Regions from separate parts of the Buttiauxella ferragutiae genome, predicted to be linked through region 4. Evidence: predicted binding sites of a transcription regulator. Region 4 holds the regulator's gene; each other region holds the start of a gene.
What was found. Region 4 encodes PhoB, which activates phosphate uptake and scavenging genes when phosphate is short. Its sites were predicted from a motif close to CTGTCATAAAACTGNCNNAT; they were not measured.
Positions count from the first base shown of each region.

Region 1: serA (phosphoglycerate dehydrogenase) is a predicted target of PhoB. The motif match lies at 2,132-2,151, and genes of this name have one in related genera.
Region 2: ugpB (sn-glycerol-3-phosphate ABC transporter substrate-binding protein UgpB) is a predicted target of PhoB. The motif match lies at 1,816-1,835, and genes of this name have one in related genera.
Region 3: rpoH (RNA polymerase sigma factor RpoH) is a predicted target of PhoB. The motif match lies at 982-1,001, and genes of this name have one in related genera.

Region 1 is NZ_CP093332.1:810,632-814,569, reverse strand. It holds gene MNO13_RS03760 (DUF2238 domain-containing protein) at 1-590, opposite strand, end outside; gene serA (phosphoglycerate dehydrogenase) at 707-1,945, opposite strand; gene rpiA (ribose-5-phosphate isomerase RpiA) at 2,349-3,008, opposite strand; gene argP (DNA-binding transcriptional regulator ArgP) at 3,176-3,938, shown strand, end outside.
Region 2 is NZ_CP093332.1:174,781-178,718, forward strand. It holds gene MNO13_RS00745 (high-affinity branched-chain amino acid ABC transporter permease LivM) at 1-242, shown strand, start outside; gene livG (high-affinity branched-chain amino acid ABC transporter ATP-binding protein LivG) at 239-1,006, shown strand; gene livF (high-affinity branched-chain amino acid ABC transporter ATP-binding protein LivF) at 1,024-1,737, shown strand; gene ugpB (sn-glycerol-3-phosphate ABC transporter substrate-binding protein UgpB) at 1,936-3,255, shown strand; gene ugpA (sn-glycerol-3-phosphate ABC transporter permease UgpA) at 3,369-3,938, shown strand, end outside.
Region 3 is NZ_CP093332.1:167,377-171,314, forward strand. It holds gene ftsX (permease-like cell division protein FtsX) at 1-895, shown strand, start outside; gene rpoH (RNA polymerase sigma factor RpoH) at 1,154-2,008, shown strand; gene MNO13_RS00725 (branched-chain amino acid ABC transporter substrate-binding protein) at 2,230-3,333, shown strand; gene panM (aspartate 1-decarboxylase autocleavage activator PanM) at 3,455-3,835, opposite strand.
Region 4 is NZ_CP093332.1:4,172,964-4,176,901, reverse strand. It holds gene sbcD (exonuclease subunit SbcD) at 1-1,076, opposite strand, end outside; gene phoB (phosphate response regulator transcription factor PhoB) at 1,268-1,957, shown strand; gene phoR (phosphate regulon sensor histidine kinase PhoR) at 1,980-3,278, shown strand; gene brnQ (branched-chain amino acid transporter carrier protein BrnQ) at 3,845-3,938, shown strand, end outside.

The sequences.
Region 1 (3,938 bases), 1.9 Mb from region 4:
AGTTGTTTGGTATGCCAGTATTGCAATATCAAGACCGTGGTCAGTGCGCCAAGAAGCGCACAAAACATATCTGATTGCGTGTCCCAAATATCACCCTGAGTCCCCAAAAACTCGTCAGCCCCCTGCCCCAATGCCAGCGCTGCCGCCCATTCAATCAGTTCATATACGGCACTGATGGCGAGTGCTATGCAGCACACCAGAAACGCGACCATTTTGCGCCCATGAACATAGCCACCACGAATCAAAATCTCACGTGCCGCCAGCGCAGGAACTAGCCCCTGGAAAAAATGGCCAAGCTTGTCATAGGGATTACGACTCAGACCCAACCACTCCTGAACCTCAAAACCCATCGGCACTTTGGCGTAGGTGTATAAACCGCCAACCATCAAAATAATGGCATGCAGGAAAATCAAAAAATAGAGCAATGGCGTAAGGGGAAAACGCGAGTGGGTCGCTAAAAGCAGAGGAACAATGATAATGACTGGAGTCACTTCCATCAGCCAGGTGAGCCGATCCGTAGTGCTAAACCCCGTATAGATGAGAATCAGCAGAAGTATAAAGGCACCGGATTTTAAGAATGTACTGGTCATGTAGCTTCGCCGTATGACTAAAAGCTTAACTATCAGTGGGACACGCGAAAAAAACAACTCTGGAAACGGATTTTAAGAGTCAAGTGGGGAGCCAGATTAGCTCCCCAATTATTTAATTAGTACAGCAGACGGGCGCGGATAGTCCCCGGAATCGCCTTCATCGATTTCAGCGCAGCTTCAGCAACATCTTCTTCGGCATCGACATCAATAACCACATAGCCCATCTGCGGAGTGGTTTGCAGATACTGAGCGGCGATGTTGATACCCTGCTCGGCAAAAATCTGGTTCAGCGCGGTCAAAATCCCCGGGCGGTTTTCGTGAATGTGCAGTAAACGGCTGGTGCTGCCACCGTGTAACGGCAGAGAAACTTCCGGGAAATTCACCGCAGAGAGTGTAGAACCGTTATCGGAATATTTAGCCAGTTTGCCAGCCACTTCCAGACCGATGTTTTCCTGTGCTTCCTGAGTCGAGCCGCCAATGTGCGGAGTCAGGATCACGTTATCAAACTCACACAGTGGCGAAGTGAATGGATCGCTGTTAGTTGCCGGTTCAGTCGGGAATACGTCGATTGCAGCACCTGCCAGATGCTTACGCGCCAGCGAATCACACAATGCAGGAATATCAACAACCGTGCCACGTGCGCAGTTGATCAGCAGTGCGCCCGGCTTCATCAGCGCCAGTTCGTTGACGCCAATCATGTTCTTGGTAGAGGCATTTTCAGGCACATGCAGACTCACCACATCGCTCATATTGAGCAGGTCAGAAAGATGCTGAACCTGAGTCGCGTTACCCAGCGTCAGTTTGTTTTCGATATCGTAGAAGTAAACGTGCATACCCAGCGCTTCAGCCAGAATCCCCAACTGAGTCCCGATATGGCCGTAACCAATAATGCCGAGTTTTTTACCGCGTGCTTCATAAGAGCCAACCGCCAGTTTATTCCACACACCACGGTGTGCTTTGGCGTTAGCTTCCGGAACGCCACGCAGCAGTAATAGCAGTTGGCCGATAACCAGTTCAGCTACAGAACGCGTGTTAGAGAATGGGGCATTAAACACCGGAACGCCACGTTTAGCGGCAGCATCCAGGTCGACCTGGTTTGTACCAATACAGAAGCAGCCGACAGCCACCAGCCTTTCAGCCACGGCCAGAACATCTTCAGTTAAGTTGGTACGGGAACGCAGACCGATGAAATGCGCATCACGGATCGACTCTTTCAGGGCATCGCTGTCCAGCGCGCCTTTATGGTATTCGATGTTGGTATAGCCTGCTGCGCGAAGGTTATCCACGGCTTTCTGGTGTACACCTTCCACCAGCAGGAATTTAATCTTGTCTTTATCCAGTGATACTTTTGCCATTTCCCGACCCTATTTTTAGTACTGATGTTGTGCTGTGTGATAAGACACCCTTCTGCCAAAATATCAAAAAATACGGGCGGGGCAATATAAACGATTGCGCAGTCCGCAAAGCAAAAAAGGAATAAGCGGCATGGGGCAGCACAAAACTCTGAGTAGCAGAGAGAATCAGGAATGAACAGCAGGTGGTTGGCAGGAATGTGACATATGTCACCAAATTTAGCGTTAGATTATTTTGTCATTTTTTATATGGATATGGGGCGTATATACCCAAAATAATTCGAGTTGTTGGTAGGCGGCAAGTGAACAAATCCCGATGAGCTTACTCAGGTAAGTGATTCGGGTTTGTGAGTGCAGCCAACACCCCTGCAACTTGAAGTATGACGGGTATAAAACGCCCCCCAGATCATTTCACAATGGTTTTCACACCATCAGCAGTACCAATCAACGCAACATCCGCACCACGGTTAGCAAACAGCCCCACGGTGACCACGCCAGGCAAGCCGTTAATCGCATTTTCGAGCGCGATAGGCTCAACGATGCTGAGGCCGTAAACATCAAGAATGATGTTGCCGTTATCGGTTACTACGCCCTGGCGGTATTCCGGGCGACCGCCCAGCTTGACCAGTGCGCGCGCCACGCAACTACGAGCCATTGGAATCACTTCCACTGGCAGTGGGAAGTTACCCAGGATGCCCACCTGCTTGGACGAATCGGCGATACAAATAAACTTTTCCGCGACAGACGCGATGATCTTTTCGCGGGTCAGTGCTGCACCGCCGCCTTTAATCATTTGCATCTGGCCGTTGATCTCATCTGCACCATCGACATAGATACCGAGGGTATCCACTTCGTTGAGATCGTAAACAGTGATACCAAGGCTTTTCAGTTTGGCGGTGGAAGCGTCGGAGCTAGAAACGGCACCATCAATCTGATGTTTGATAGTCCCAAGAGCATCAATAAAGTGCGCGGCGGTTGAGCCGGTACCCACACCAACGATAGTGCCTGGTTGCACGTATTGTAATGCTGCCCAGCCGACTGCTTTTTTCAGTTCATCCTGCGTCATGGTTAATTGCCTGTGCTGTGAAAACTGACGCGCATTATAGAGCAAGCCGCCAAAAAATGTCCTGCGATTGGCGCAGAACTCGGACGAACATTGCGGATTTGGTCTGGATCAGCGGCAAATTTATGTCATAGTGCAGCCATAACAAAAACAGGAGTCAGCAAACAACAATGAAACGCCCGGACTATAGAACGCTACAGGCGTTGGATGCCGTAATTCGTGAACGAGGGTTTGAGCGCGCCGCTCAAAAACTCTGTATTACTCAATCCGCCGTCTCGCAACGTATCAAGCAACTGGAAAATATGTTCGGCCAGCCATTGTTAGTACGCACTGTTCCGCCTCGTCCAACCGAGCAAGGGCAAAAGTTGCTGGCATTACTGCGTCAAGTCGAACTGCTTGAAGAAGAGTGGCTGGGCGATGAACAAACCGGTTCTACCCCGCTGCTGCTGTCACTTGCGGTCAACGCCGACAGCCTGGCAACCTGGTTGCTGCCTGCTTTAGCGCCGGTTCTGGCCGACTCCCCTATTCGTCTGAATCTTCAGGTTGAAGATGAAACCCGAACCCAGGAACGCCTGCGCCGTGGTGAAGTGGTTGGCGCGGTTTCTATTCAACCACAGCCATTGCCAAGCTGCCTGGTCGACAGACTTGGAGCGCTGGATTATCTGTTTGTCGGTTCGAAAGACTTTGCCGCACGTTATTTCCCGAACGGAGTTACCCGCTCGGCACTGTTAAAAGCCCCTGCCGTGGCGTTCGACCATCTCGATGATATGCACCAGGCGTTCTTACAACAGAACTTCGATCTGTCGCCGGGTAGCGTCCCGTGCCACATCGTTAACTCATCGGAAGCGTTTGTACAATTGGCACGTCAGGGCACCACATGCTGCATGATCCCGCATCTGCAAATCGAAAGAGAGCTGAAAAACGGCGAATTGA
Region 2 (3,938 bases), 1.3 Mb from region 4:
TCGTGCTGGCGATCGTCGTGCTAGGCGGTATGGGCTCGCAATTTGCCGTTATCCTCGCCGCAGTCCTGTTGGTGGTGTCACGCGAACTGATGCGTGATCTCAACGAATACAGCATGCTGGTGCTCGGTGGCCTGATGGTGCTGATGATGATCTGGCGTCCACAAGGCTTGCTGCCAATGTCACGCCCTCAGTTGAAGCTTAAAAAAGAGCAAGTGGAACAAGTGAAAGGAGAGCAGGCATGAGTCAGCCATTGTTATCCGTAAACGGCTTGATGATGCGTTTTGGCGGCCTGCTCGCCGTAAACAATGTTTCTCTGGAACTGCATCCACAAGAAATTGTTTCGTTAATCGGCCCGAACGGTGCCGGTAAAACCACGGTATTTAACTGCCTGACCGGTTTTTACAAGCCATCAGGCGGTACGATTCTGTTGCGCGACCAGCACCTTGAAGGTCTGCCAGGCCAACAAATCGCGCGGATGGGTGTGGTGCGTACTTTCCAGCACGTGCGTCTGTTCCGTGAAATGACCGTGATTGAAAACTTGCTGGTGGCTCAACATCAGCAACTGAAAACCGGCGTGTTTGCTGGTTTACTGAAAACACCTGCTTTCCGCCGCTCACAAAGCGAAGCGCTGGATCGTGCAGCCATCTGGCTTGACCGTATCGGTCTGCTTGAGCAGGCCAACCGCCAGGCAAGCAACCTTGCGTATGGCGATCAGCGTCGCCTGGAGATTGCGCGTTGTATGGTGACGCAACCAGAAATCCTGATGCTCGATGAACCCGCCGCAGGCCTTAACCCGAAAGAAACCCACGAACTCGACGAGTTAATCATGGAGTTACGTAACCACCACAACACCACCGTGCTGTTAATCGAGCACGACATGAAACTGGTCATGGGCATTTCTGACAGGATTTACGTGGTAAACCAGGGGACGCCGCTTGCGAACGGCACACCGGAACAAATCCGGAATAACCCTGACGTAATCCGCGCGTATCTGGGTGAAGCATAAGAATGGGTGAGGCAAAGATGGAAAATATCATGTTGTCATTTAACCAGGTGAGCGCCCATTACGGAAAAATCCAGGCGCTTCACGGGGTCAGTCTGCATATTAAACAGGGCGAAATCGTCACTCTGATTGGTGCGAACGGTGCGGGCAAAACCACGCTGTTGGGTACACTGTGCGGTGACCCGCGCGCATCCAGCGGCAAGATTACCTTTGATGGCAAAGACATCACCGACTGGCACACCGCTCGCATCATGCGTGAAGCGGTGGCGATTGTGCCGGAAGGCCGCCGTGTGTTTTCACGTATGACGGTGGAAGAAAACCTGGCGATGGGCGGCTTCTTCGCGGAACGCGACCAGTATCATGAACGCATCCAACGCGTATACGAACTGTTCCCGCGCCTGCTGGAACGCCGTATTCAACGTGCGGGAACCATGTCCGGCGGTGAACAGCAAATGCTGGCGATTGGCCGTGCGCTGATGAGCCAACCGCGCTTACTGCTGCTGGACGAGCCGTCGCTTGGCCTCGCGCCAATCATCATTCAGCAGATTTTCGATACCATCGAGCAGCTGCGCAGCGAAGGCATGACCATCTTCCTCGTCGAGCAGAACGCCAACCAGGCGCTGAAACTCGCTGACCGTGGCTACGTGCTGGAAAACGGCCACGTGGTACTGGAAGACACCGGCGACGCGCTGCTGGCTAACGAAGCGGTGCGTAGCGCCTACCTCGGCGGCTAAATTATCGCTTAATCAACAAGGAGCCGTTTGGCTCCTTTTTTATGACAATACTCCGATCACCACTTTCCCTTCACCTCACTGTAACAATTCTGTCACCCCACGGTTATTTTTCTGTCATTCGCGCATGTCATGTTTTGATGCGAACAAAAACGCGTATTTTCGCGCAGTGACCTAATGACAACCTCCAGGGATATACACATGACTGCATCGTTACGACTCACAACACTTTGCCTTGCGCTTGGATGCGTACTTAGCAGCAGCGCTATCGCCGCCACCTCCATTCCGTTCTGGCATTCAATGGAAGGTGAGCTGGGCAAAGAAGTCGATTCACTGGCTCAACGCTTCAACCAGACGCACCCTGATTACAAAATTGTCCCGGTGTATAAAGGTAATTACGAACAAAACCTGGCGGCAGGGATTGCGGCTTTCCGTTCGGGCAATGCGCCAGCCATTTTGCAGGTTTATGAAGTGGGTACGGCGACCATGATGGCCTCGAAAGCCATCAAGCCGGTATATGAAGTTTTTAGCGATGCAGGCATTAAGTTCGACGAATCTCAGTTTGTGCCAACGGTTTCCGGTTACTACACCGATTCAAAAACCGGGCGTCTGCTCTCCCAACCATTTAACAGCTCCACGCCAGTTCTGTATTACAACAAAGACGCCTTTAAGAAAGCTGGCCTGAACCCGGATCAGCCACCAAAAACCTGGCAAGACCTGGCCGAGTACACCGCCAAACTTAAAGCGGCAGGCATGAAATGCGGTTATGCCAGTGGCTGGCAAGGCTGGATTCAAATCGAAAACTTCAGCGCCTGGAACGGCCTGCCGGTTGCCACCAAAAACAACGGTTTTGATGGCACCGATGCGGTTCTGGAATTCAACAAACCCGAGCAAGTGAAACACATTGCGATGCTGGAAGAGCTGAACAAGAAGGGCGATTTCAGCTACTTTGGCCGCAAAGATGAATCTACCGAAAAGTTCTACAGCGGGGATTGCGCCATCACCACCGCGTCTTCTGGCTCGCTGGCTGATATCCGTCAATACGCCAAATTCAACTACGGCGTGGGCATGATGCCTTACGACGCAACCATCCCGAATGCGCCACAAAACGCCATTATCGGCGGGGCAAGTTTGTGGGTGATGCAGGGTAAAGACGCCACGACTTACAAAGGCGTTGCCGAGTTTATGCAGTTCCTCACTCAACCAGAAATTGCGGCTGAATGGCACCAGAAAACCGGTTACTTACCTATCACTAAAGCTGCTTACGACCTGACGCGTGAACAAGGCTTTTACGAGAAAAACCCAGGTGCTGATATCGCCACGCGCCAGATGCTGAACAAGCCGCCATTGCCGTTCACTAAAGGCTTGCGTCTGGGCAACATGCCGCAGATTCGTGCCGTTGTGGATGAAGAGCTGGAATCGGTATGGACCGGCAAGAAAACCCCTCAGCAAGCATTAGATAGCGCGGTTGAGCGTGGTAATCAGTTGCTGCGCCGTTTCGAGCAATCGACTAAGTCCTGATAAACAACCCTCACCCTAACCCTCTCCCTGAGGGCGAGGGGACTTTCTTTTCCCCCTCTCCTGGGGGAGAGGGTCGGGGTGAGGGCGACAATGCTATTTATAAGAGTCACGCTATGTCATCTTCTCGTCCGGTGTTCCGTTCCGGCTGGCTGCCGTATGCGCTAGTGCTGCCGCAACTGCTTATCACCATTATCTTTTTTATTTGGCCTGCGGGCGAAGCGTTGTGGTATTCACTGCAAAATGTCGATCCGTTTGGGCTTTCAAGCACGTTTGTTGGCCTGGAAAATTTCAAACAACTCTTCCATGACAGCTACTATCTTGACTCTTTCTATACCACCTTAATTTTCAGTGGATTAGTCGCTGGCAGCGGTTTGCTGGTGTCGCTGTTTTTCGCCGCGCTCACGGATTACGTCATTCGTGGCAGCCGAATTTACCAAACGTTAATGCTGCTGCCGTATGCGGTGGCTCCGGCGATTGCTGCCGTACTGTGGATTTTCCTGTTTAACCCCGGGCGCGGCCTGCTAACTCACGTGCTTGAGCAGTTTGGTTACCACTGGAACCACGCACAAAACAGCGGCCAGGCGATGTTCCTCGTGGTGTTTGCCTCGGTGTGGAAGCAAATCAGCTACAACTTCCTGTTCTTCTTTGCGGCGTTACAGTCGATTCCGCGTTCGTTGATTGAA
Region 3 (3,938 bases), 1.3 Mb from region 4:
ATTCCGTTACGCCTGGCAGGGTGCTTTACAAGACCTGCGCAGCAAGCCTTTAGCCACCTTCCTGACGGTGATGGTGATTGCCATTTCCCTGACGTTGCCAAGCGTGTGCTACATGGTTTACAAGAACGTCAATCAGGCCGCTACGCAATATTATCCTTCCCCGCAAATCACCGTTTATCTCGACAAAGCGCTCGATGATAACGCCGCGCAGCAAGTCGTCGGCGCGATTCAGGCGGAAGAGGGCGTCGATAAAGTTAACTATCTTTCGCGTGACGAAGCGCTGGGTGAGTTCCGCAACTGGTCGGGCTTTGGTGGCGCGCTGGATATGCTGGAAGAAAACCCGCTGCCTGCGGTTGCGGTGGTGAATCCAAAACTCGACTTCCAGACTACCGACCATCTGAATACCTTGCGTGACCGCGTGGCACGGATTAACGGTGTCGATGAAGTCCGTATGGATGACAGCTGGTTTGCTCGTCTTGCCTCGCTGACCGGTCTTGTGGGGCGTGTCGCAGCAATGATTGGCGTGTTGATGGTTGCAGCGGTGTTCCTGGTGATTGGTAACAGCGTACGTCTGAGCATCTTTGCCCGTCGCGACACCATCAACGTGCAAAAACTGATTGGTGCTACCGATGGATTTATCCTGCGCCCGTTCCTGTACGGTGGTGCACTGTTAGGTTTCAGCGGCGCATTTTTGTCGCTGATTCTGACTGAAATTCTGGTGTGGCGATTGTCCTCTGCGGTCACGCAAGTCGCACAAGTATTTGGCACTAAGTTTGACCTCACGGGCTTAGGTTTCGACGAATGCTTGCTGTTGCTGCTGGTGGCGTCGATGAGCGGTTGGCTGGCGGCGTGGATCGCGACCGTGCAACATTTACGTCGTTTTACCCCAGAGTAAAAATTTTTTGATATACTTGTCCCCTGCTACGAAGTACCCGTCAGCAGGGGACACGCTCCCACCTCGGTTAGTGTTTCTCCTGCCCAGTTTCATAGCTCTGTCACATTTTGTGTGTAATACAAGCACAGCTTTACAGTGAACTTGTGGATAACCTCACTGTCTGAGGTTACTGTGAATGGTACGGTTTGGCGCCTGGCGAATAGCCTGGTGCAGCAAGATTGTAGCAACCTGTACTTTAGTTTCTAAGAGAGGGTTTGAATGACCAAAGAAATGCAAAATTTAGCTTTAGCCCCTGTTGGTAACCTGGAATCTTATATCCGGGCCGCTAATTCCTGGCCGATGTTAACGGCTGAGGAAGAGAAGGAGCTGGCTGAAAAGCTGCATTACCAGGGCGATCTGGAAGCAGCGAAAAGGCTGATCCTGTCTCACCTGCGCTTTGTTGTTCATATCGCTCGTAATTACTCGGGCTATGGCTTGCCGCAGGCTGACTTGATTCAGGAAGGCAACATCGGCCTGATGAAGGCTGTGCGCCGCTTTAACCCGGAAGTGGGTGTCCGTCTGGTGTCGTTTGCTGTGCACTGGATTAAAGCTGAAATTCACGAATACGTGCTGCGTAACTGGCGTATTGTGAAAGTGGCAACCACTAAAGCACAACGTAAGTTGTTCTTTAACCTGCGTAAAACCAAGCAACGTCTGGGTTGGTTCAACCAGGACGAAGTGGAAATGGTCGCCAACGAGCTGGGGGTTTCCAGCAAAGATGTCCGTGAAATGGAATCGCGCATGGCGGCGCAGGACATGACGTTCGACATGGGCAACGACGACGATTCAGACAGCGCGCCAATGGCTCCTGTGCTGTTCTTGCAGGATAAGTCTTCTAACTTTGCCGATGGCATTGAAGACGACAACTGGGAATCGCACGCGGCTGATAAACTCAGCGATGCCATGCTAGGTCTGGATGAACGCAGCCAGGATATTATCCGTGCCCGTTGGCTTGATGAAGACAACAAAAGCACGCTGCAAGAACTGGCCGACCGTTACGGCGTTTCCGCTGAGCGTGTACGCCAGCTTGAAAAGAACGCGATGAAAAAACTGCGCATGGCCATCGAAGCGTAAGTTATTTCGTCAGATAAAAAACCGCCTTCCGGGGCGGTTTTTTTATGCCTGTCACTTTCCCATTCAACTTGTGAAAAAATTGTTATTCCAAAAGCCGCAAATTCGGGTATGTTTTTAACTCTGAGTGCGGCGAAGGCACACGCGGTATTCGTCAATCAAAAATAAAACCGTGCCAAAACAACACAACAAATACCAATCACAACAAAAATGGGGATCTCAGGATGAAAATGAAGGGCAAAGCATTATTGGCTGGTTGTATTGCACTTGCGATGAGCAACGCGGCATTTGCGAAGGATATCAAAGTAGCGGTAGTTGGGGCGATGTCTGGCCCGGTTGCACAATATGGCGACCAGGAATTTACCGGTGCAGAACAAGCGGTTGCAGATATTAATGCCAAAGGCGGCATCAAAGGCGACAAACTGGTTATCACCAAATACGACGACGCTTGTGACCCGAAACAAGCGGTAGCGGTCGCCAACAAAGTGGTTAACGATGGCATCAAATACGTTATCGGCCACCTGTGTTCTTCTTCCACTCAGCCTGCGTCTGACATCTACGAGGACGAAGGCATTCTGATGATTACCCCGGCGGCAACAGCACCTGAGCTGACTGCGCGTGGTTACAAACTGACAATGCGTACTACCGGCCTGGATTCTGATCAGGGCCCAACGGCGGCAAAATACATTCTTGATCACGTAAAACCGAAAAACATCGCGATCATTCATGACAAACAACAGTACGGCGAAGGCCTGGCTCGCTCTGTTCAGGACAACCTGAAAAAAGGCGGCGCAAACGTAGTGTTCTTTGACGGTATCACTGCCGGCGAGAAAGACTTCTCCACGCTGGTAGCGCGTCTGAAGAAAGAAAGCATCGACTTCGTGTATTACGGTGGTTACCACCCAGAAATGGGCCAGATCCTGCGTCAGTCTCGCGCAGCAGGCCTGAAAACTCAGTTCATGGGGCCAGAAGGTGTGGCAAACGTTTCTCTGTCTAACATCGCCGGCGAATCTGCTGAAGGCTTGTTAGTCACCAAACCTAAGAACTACGACCAGGTTCCTGCGAACAAACCAGTTGTGGATGCCATCAAAGCGAAGAAACAAGACCCAAGTGGCGCATTCGTCTGGACAACCTACGCAGCGCTGCAATCTCTGGCTGCGGGCCTGAACAAGTCAGAAGATCCGGCTGAAATCGCTACTTATCTGAAAGGCGCTTCTGTGGAAACCGTAATGGGTCCATTGAGCTGGGATGCGAAAGGGGATTTGAAAGGCTTTGAGTTTGGCGTGTTTACCTGGCATGCCAACGGTACAGCGACTGACGCTAAGTAAGTTTTACAATACCCGCTCTTGTAGAGCGGGTATTTTGCTGGATGACGCTGGCGCTTATCCACCCTACAGGGCACGGTTTTCGTAGGTCGGATAAGCGCCAGCGTCATCCGACGCATTCATCTCATTTCCCCCAACCACCACTTTGCTCCGCAAACCCTACCGCCCGCATAAACGCCGTCATAACATCACGCTCTTCCACACCAACGTCACTCATCCACCAACTGGTGATGCCTGGGTTATCGCGAATCACCTCTTCGACTAAATACTGCCCAACGCCACGACGACGGGTAATTTCACGTACCCGCAGCGAATCTAAAGCGCCTTCGGCACCCGCAAGTGTGACGCGTACCGCGCCTAATAGCCGATCGTTAAATTTTGCCGCGTAAATACGGTGGGCGTCACTAAGAGCCAGTGAGGCGCTGGAATATTCCGGCCAGATCTTTGCAAGATCAATCTTATCCTGAGCACTACACTCAAACAGACGAATGATGGTGAGTTTCATAAGCGAGCTAACCAAAAAGCGGGAAAACCCCGAGTGTAACCAATTTATTTGCGTCAGACGCTTTATCTTTTATCTGCCATATACCAGACGATTAATTTTTGCC
Region 4 (3,938 bases):
TCTTTATGTTGTTGAGCAATAACACGCTCGCGCTGCTCACGGCTACGGCGCAGCAAAACCACTTCAACAGGCAGCGTTTCGGTTAGCTGTTGAATATGGCGCTGCATATCATGCAGATATTCATCGGTGGCGATTTCAATATCCAGCCACACTTTGGGTTCTGTCGGTGCATCGCGCCATTGTTCAAGCTGCTGTTCAATTTCGTTCAGCGAACCTTTGATCACCGCCAGCGGCTGGCTAACTGGTACCGTAAGTGGGGTGACTTCATGAAGTTTACCTTCTGAAAATTCAACCAGATAAACACTTTTGGTCTTACCGGTTTCGTCAAAACTTAACGGTATTGGTGAGCCGCTGTAGCGGATATGTTCGGTGCCACCAATTAATTGCGCACGGTGAATATGGCCCAGGGCAATGTAATCGGCATCCGGGAAATGCTGCGCCGGGAAAGCGTCGAGTGTGCCAATATAGATGTCACGCACGGCGTCACTTTTCGTCACGCCGACGGTGGTTAAATGCCCGGTGGCGATAATTGGCAACTGCGCGTCAGCGCGCAGAACGCAAGCGGCGCTAAAACACTGCTGATAATGTTCACCGATCGCTTCCATTAATGAACGCTGCTTTTCATGGCCGGATAAACCCGCCAGACTGTTTTGAATATCGCGTGGCCGCAGAAAGGGAATGGGGCAGAGAATAGCGCCAGGCGCGCCATCTTTCGTATTCAGCACAATTGCCTGCTGGCTGGTATCGTGGCGTGCGCTGGCGACGACATAAGTGTTAAGACACGCCATCAGTTCACGGGACTCGTTCAATGTGGCAACTGAGTCATGGTTACCGGCGAGCACCACCAGTGAGCAGCCGGTAGACTGGAGTTGCACCACAAAGCGGTTATACAGTTCTCGCGCATAGCTTGGTGGCGAGCCAGTATCAAAAATATCGCCCGCGACGATTATTGCATCCACATCATGTTCAACGGCAGCTTTCAGCAGCCATTCAAGAAAAGCCTGATGCTCCGGCCCGCGGCTTTTGGTATAAAAATTTTGACCAAGGTGCCAGTCTGATGTGTGAATTATGCGCATAACCTGTCCGGTGGCTTAAAAGCGAGGCCTCGATTATAAGGGGGCGAGGCGGAAAACGGCATAGGTCTCTGTGTCATAAATCAAATTGATGAGTCACTAAACAGTCATGTTTTTCATAAATCTGTCATAAATCTGACGCATAATGGCGCCGCATTGAAACAACTATAATTATTCCTTGAGCAGGGCGAATCATGGCGAAGCGTATTTTAGTCGTAGAAGATGAAGCTCCAATCCGTGAAATGGTGAGCTTTGTGCTTGAGCAAAACGGTTTTCAGCCTGTAGAAGCGGAAGATTATGACAGTGCAGTGAATCTGCTTATCGAACCCTTCCCGGACCTGATTTTACTGGACTGGATGTTGCCAGGCGGCTCGGGTATTCAGTTTATCAAGCACCTGAAGCGTGAAGCATTGACGCGGGAAATCCCGGTAATGATGCTGACAGCACGAGGTGAAGAAGAAGATCGCGTGCGTGGCCTGGAAGTTGGTGCCGATGACTATATTACCAAGCCGTTTTCACCGAAGGAGCTGGTGGCGCGCATTAAAGCTGTGATGCGCCGAATCTCTCCGATGGCGGTGGAAGAGGTTATTGAGATGCACGGGCTGAGCCTTGACCCTTCATCGCATCGCGTGATGACCGGTGAAAACCCGCTGGACATGGGCCCAACTGAATTTAAGTTATTACACTTCTTTATGACGCATCCGGAACGGGTATATAGCCGTGAACAGTTGCTTAACCATGTATGGGGCACCAATGTGTATGTCGAAGACAGAACAGTGGACGTACATATCAGGCGGTTGCGTAAAGCGCTCGAGCATAGCGGGCATGATCGAATGGTACAAACAGTACGCGGTACGGGTTATCGGTTCTCAACCCGCTTTTAGTTCCTTATCAGGAGAGTGACGCGTGCTGGAACGGCTGTCATGGAAAAGGTTGGTGATGGAGCTGCTGCTCTGTTGCTTACCTGCTGTCATCTTGGGCCTTATTTTTGGCTATTTACCCTGGTTTTTATTACTGGCGGTCACAGGACTGCTGGTTTGGCATTTCTGGAATTTGCTTCGTTTGTCGTGGTGGTTGTGGGTTGATCGCAGTATGACACCGCCCCCTGGTCGCGGGAGCTGGGATCCGTTGTTATACGGTCTTCATCAAATGCAGCTGCGTAATAAAAAACGCCGTAAAGAATTAGGCAATTTAATCAAACGCTTTCGCAGCGGCGCGGAATCACTGCCCGATGCGGTAGTGCTGACTACCGAAGAAGGGACCATTTTTTGGTGTAACGGGCTGGCCCAACAGTTGCTGGGGTTACGCTGGCCGGACGATAACGGGCAGAACATCCTTAACTTGCTGCGTTACCCTGAATTTACCCGCTATTTGACGCAAAAAGATTTCGCCCGGCCGTTGACGCTGGTGCTTAACAATGGCCGTCATCTGGAATTCCGTGTGATGCCATACAGCGACGAGCAGTGGCTGATGGTGGCACGTGATGTCACGCAGATGCACCAACTGGAAGGGGCGCGACGTAACTTTTTTGCCAACGTTAGCCATGAACTGCGTACTCCGTTGACGGTACTGCAAGGTTATCTGGAGATGATGCAGGATCAGGCGCTTGAAGGGCCTCTGCGCGACAAGGCTCTGGGCACCATGCGCGAGCAAACTTCGCGGATGGAAGGTCTGGTGAAACAGCTTTTGACGCTATCTAAAATTGAAGCGGCACCGGCAATGGTGCTCAATGAAAAGATTGATGTGCCACTGATGCTGCGTGTGGTGGAGCGAGAAGCGCAAACCCTGAGTCAGCAAAGGCAGACGCTAAAGTTCGATATTGATCCCTCACTCAAAGTCTTCGGTAATGAAGAACAGCTACGTAGCGCGATTTCAAACCTGGTGTACAACGCGGTAAACCATACGCCGGAAGGGACGCAAATTACCGTGAGCTGGAAACGGGTCGCGGGTGGTGTGGGCTTTAGCGTGGCAGATACTGGTCCTGGTATTTCTGCGGAACATATCCCACGCCTGACCGAGCGGTTCTATCGAGTGGATAAAGCGCGTTCAAGGCAAACAGGTGGTAGTGGGTTAGGCCTGGCAATAGTGAAACATGCGTTAAGCCATCACGATGCGCGTCTGAATATCGAAAGCCAGCCAGGGAAAGGTTCCACGTTTTCCTTTGTGTTGCCTGAGCGTTTAATCGTTAACGATAAAGTGCTGTAAGCCGCGTAAGTTATGACACTGATGACAAGTTTTTCGTAGATCGGATAAGCGAAGCGTCATCCGACACTTCTCTCTGTAACAACTGGCGCAAATGGTGGATGACGATATCGCTTATCTACCCTGCAAAACCCGTTTATCGCTGAATAGTGTCAAAATAACTTTCCACAGGTCAGCTTGCTGGCCTGTGTTTTTTTTGCCCACATGTAAATCAAAAAAGCTTAATTGGTGATATTTTAACCACACAAAAAACCATACAATTTTCTAATGTATAAACAAATCCACTGATTTTAAGTCTAATTTAAGGAGATCAATCTGGTTTTTGGATCCCTTCTTGCCTTCAAACGCTATAAGCGTTTTAATTGCGCCCCTGTGAATAGCAGACCGACTGGATTTGAGTGGTAATTCAAACAACTATTCTTCGCCACCGATCCCGGAAAGGATTTTCCGCTGTCGTTACTGCCAATCACCGCTTTTATGCCGATGTATGACTGTCTAAGGATTGGCAAATACACGCATAAAAATTTGAATACTTACAACACCACACATCCACAGGCTGCCAAAATTTTATGACCCATCATCTGAAATCTCGAGACATCCTCGCGCTAGGCTTTATGACCTTTGCGCTGTTTGTCGGCGCAGGCAATATCATTTTTCCACCAA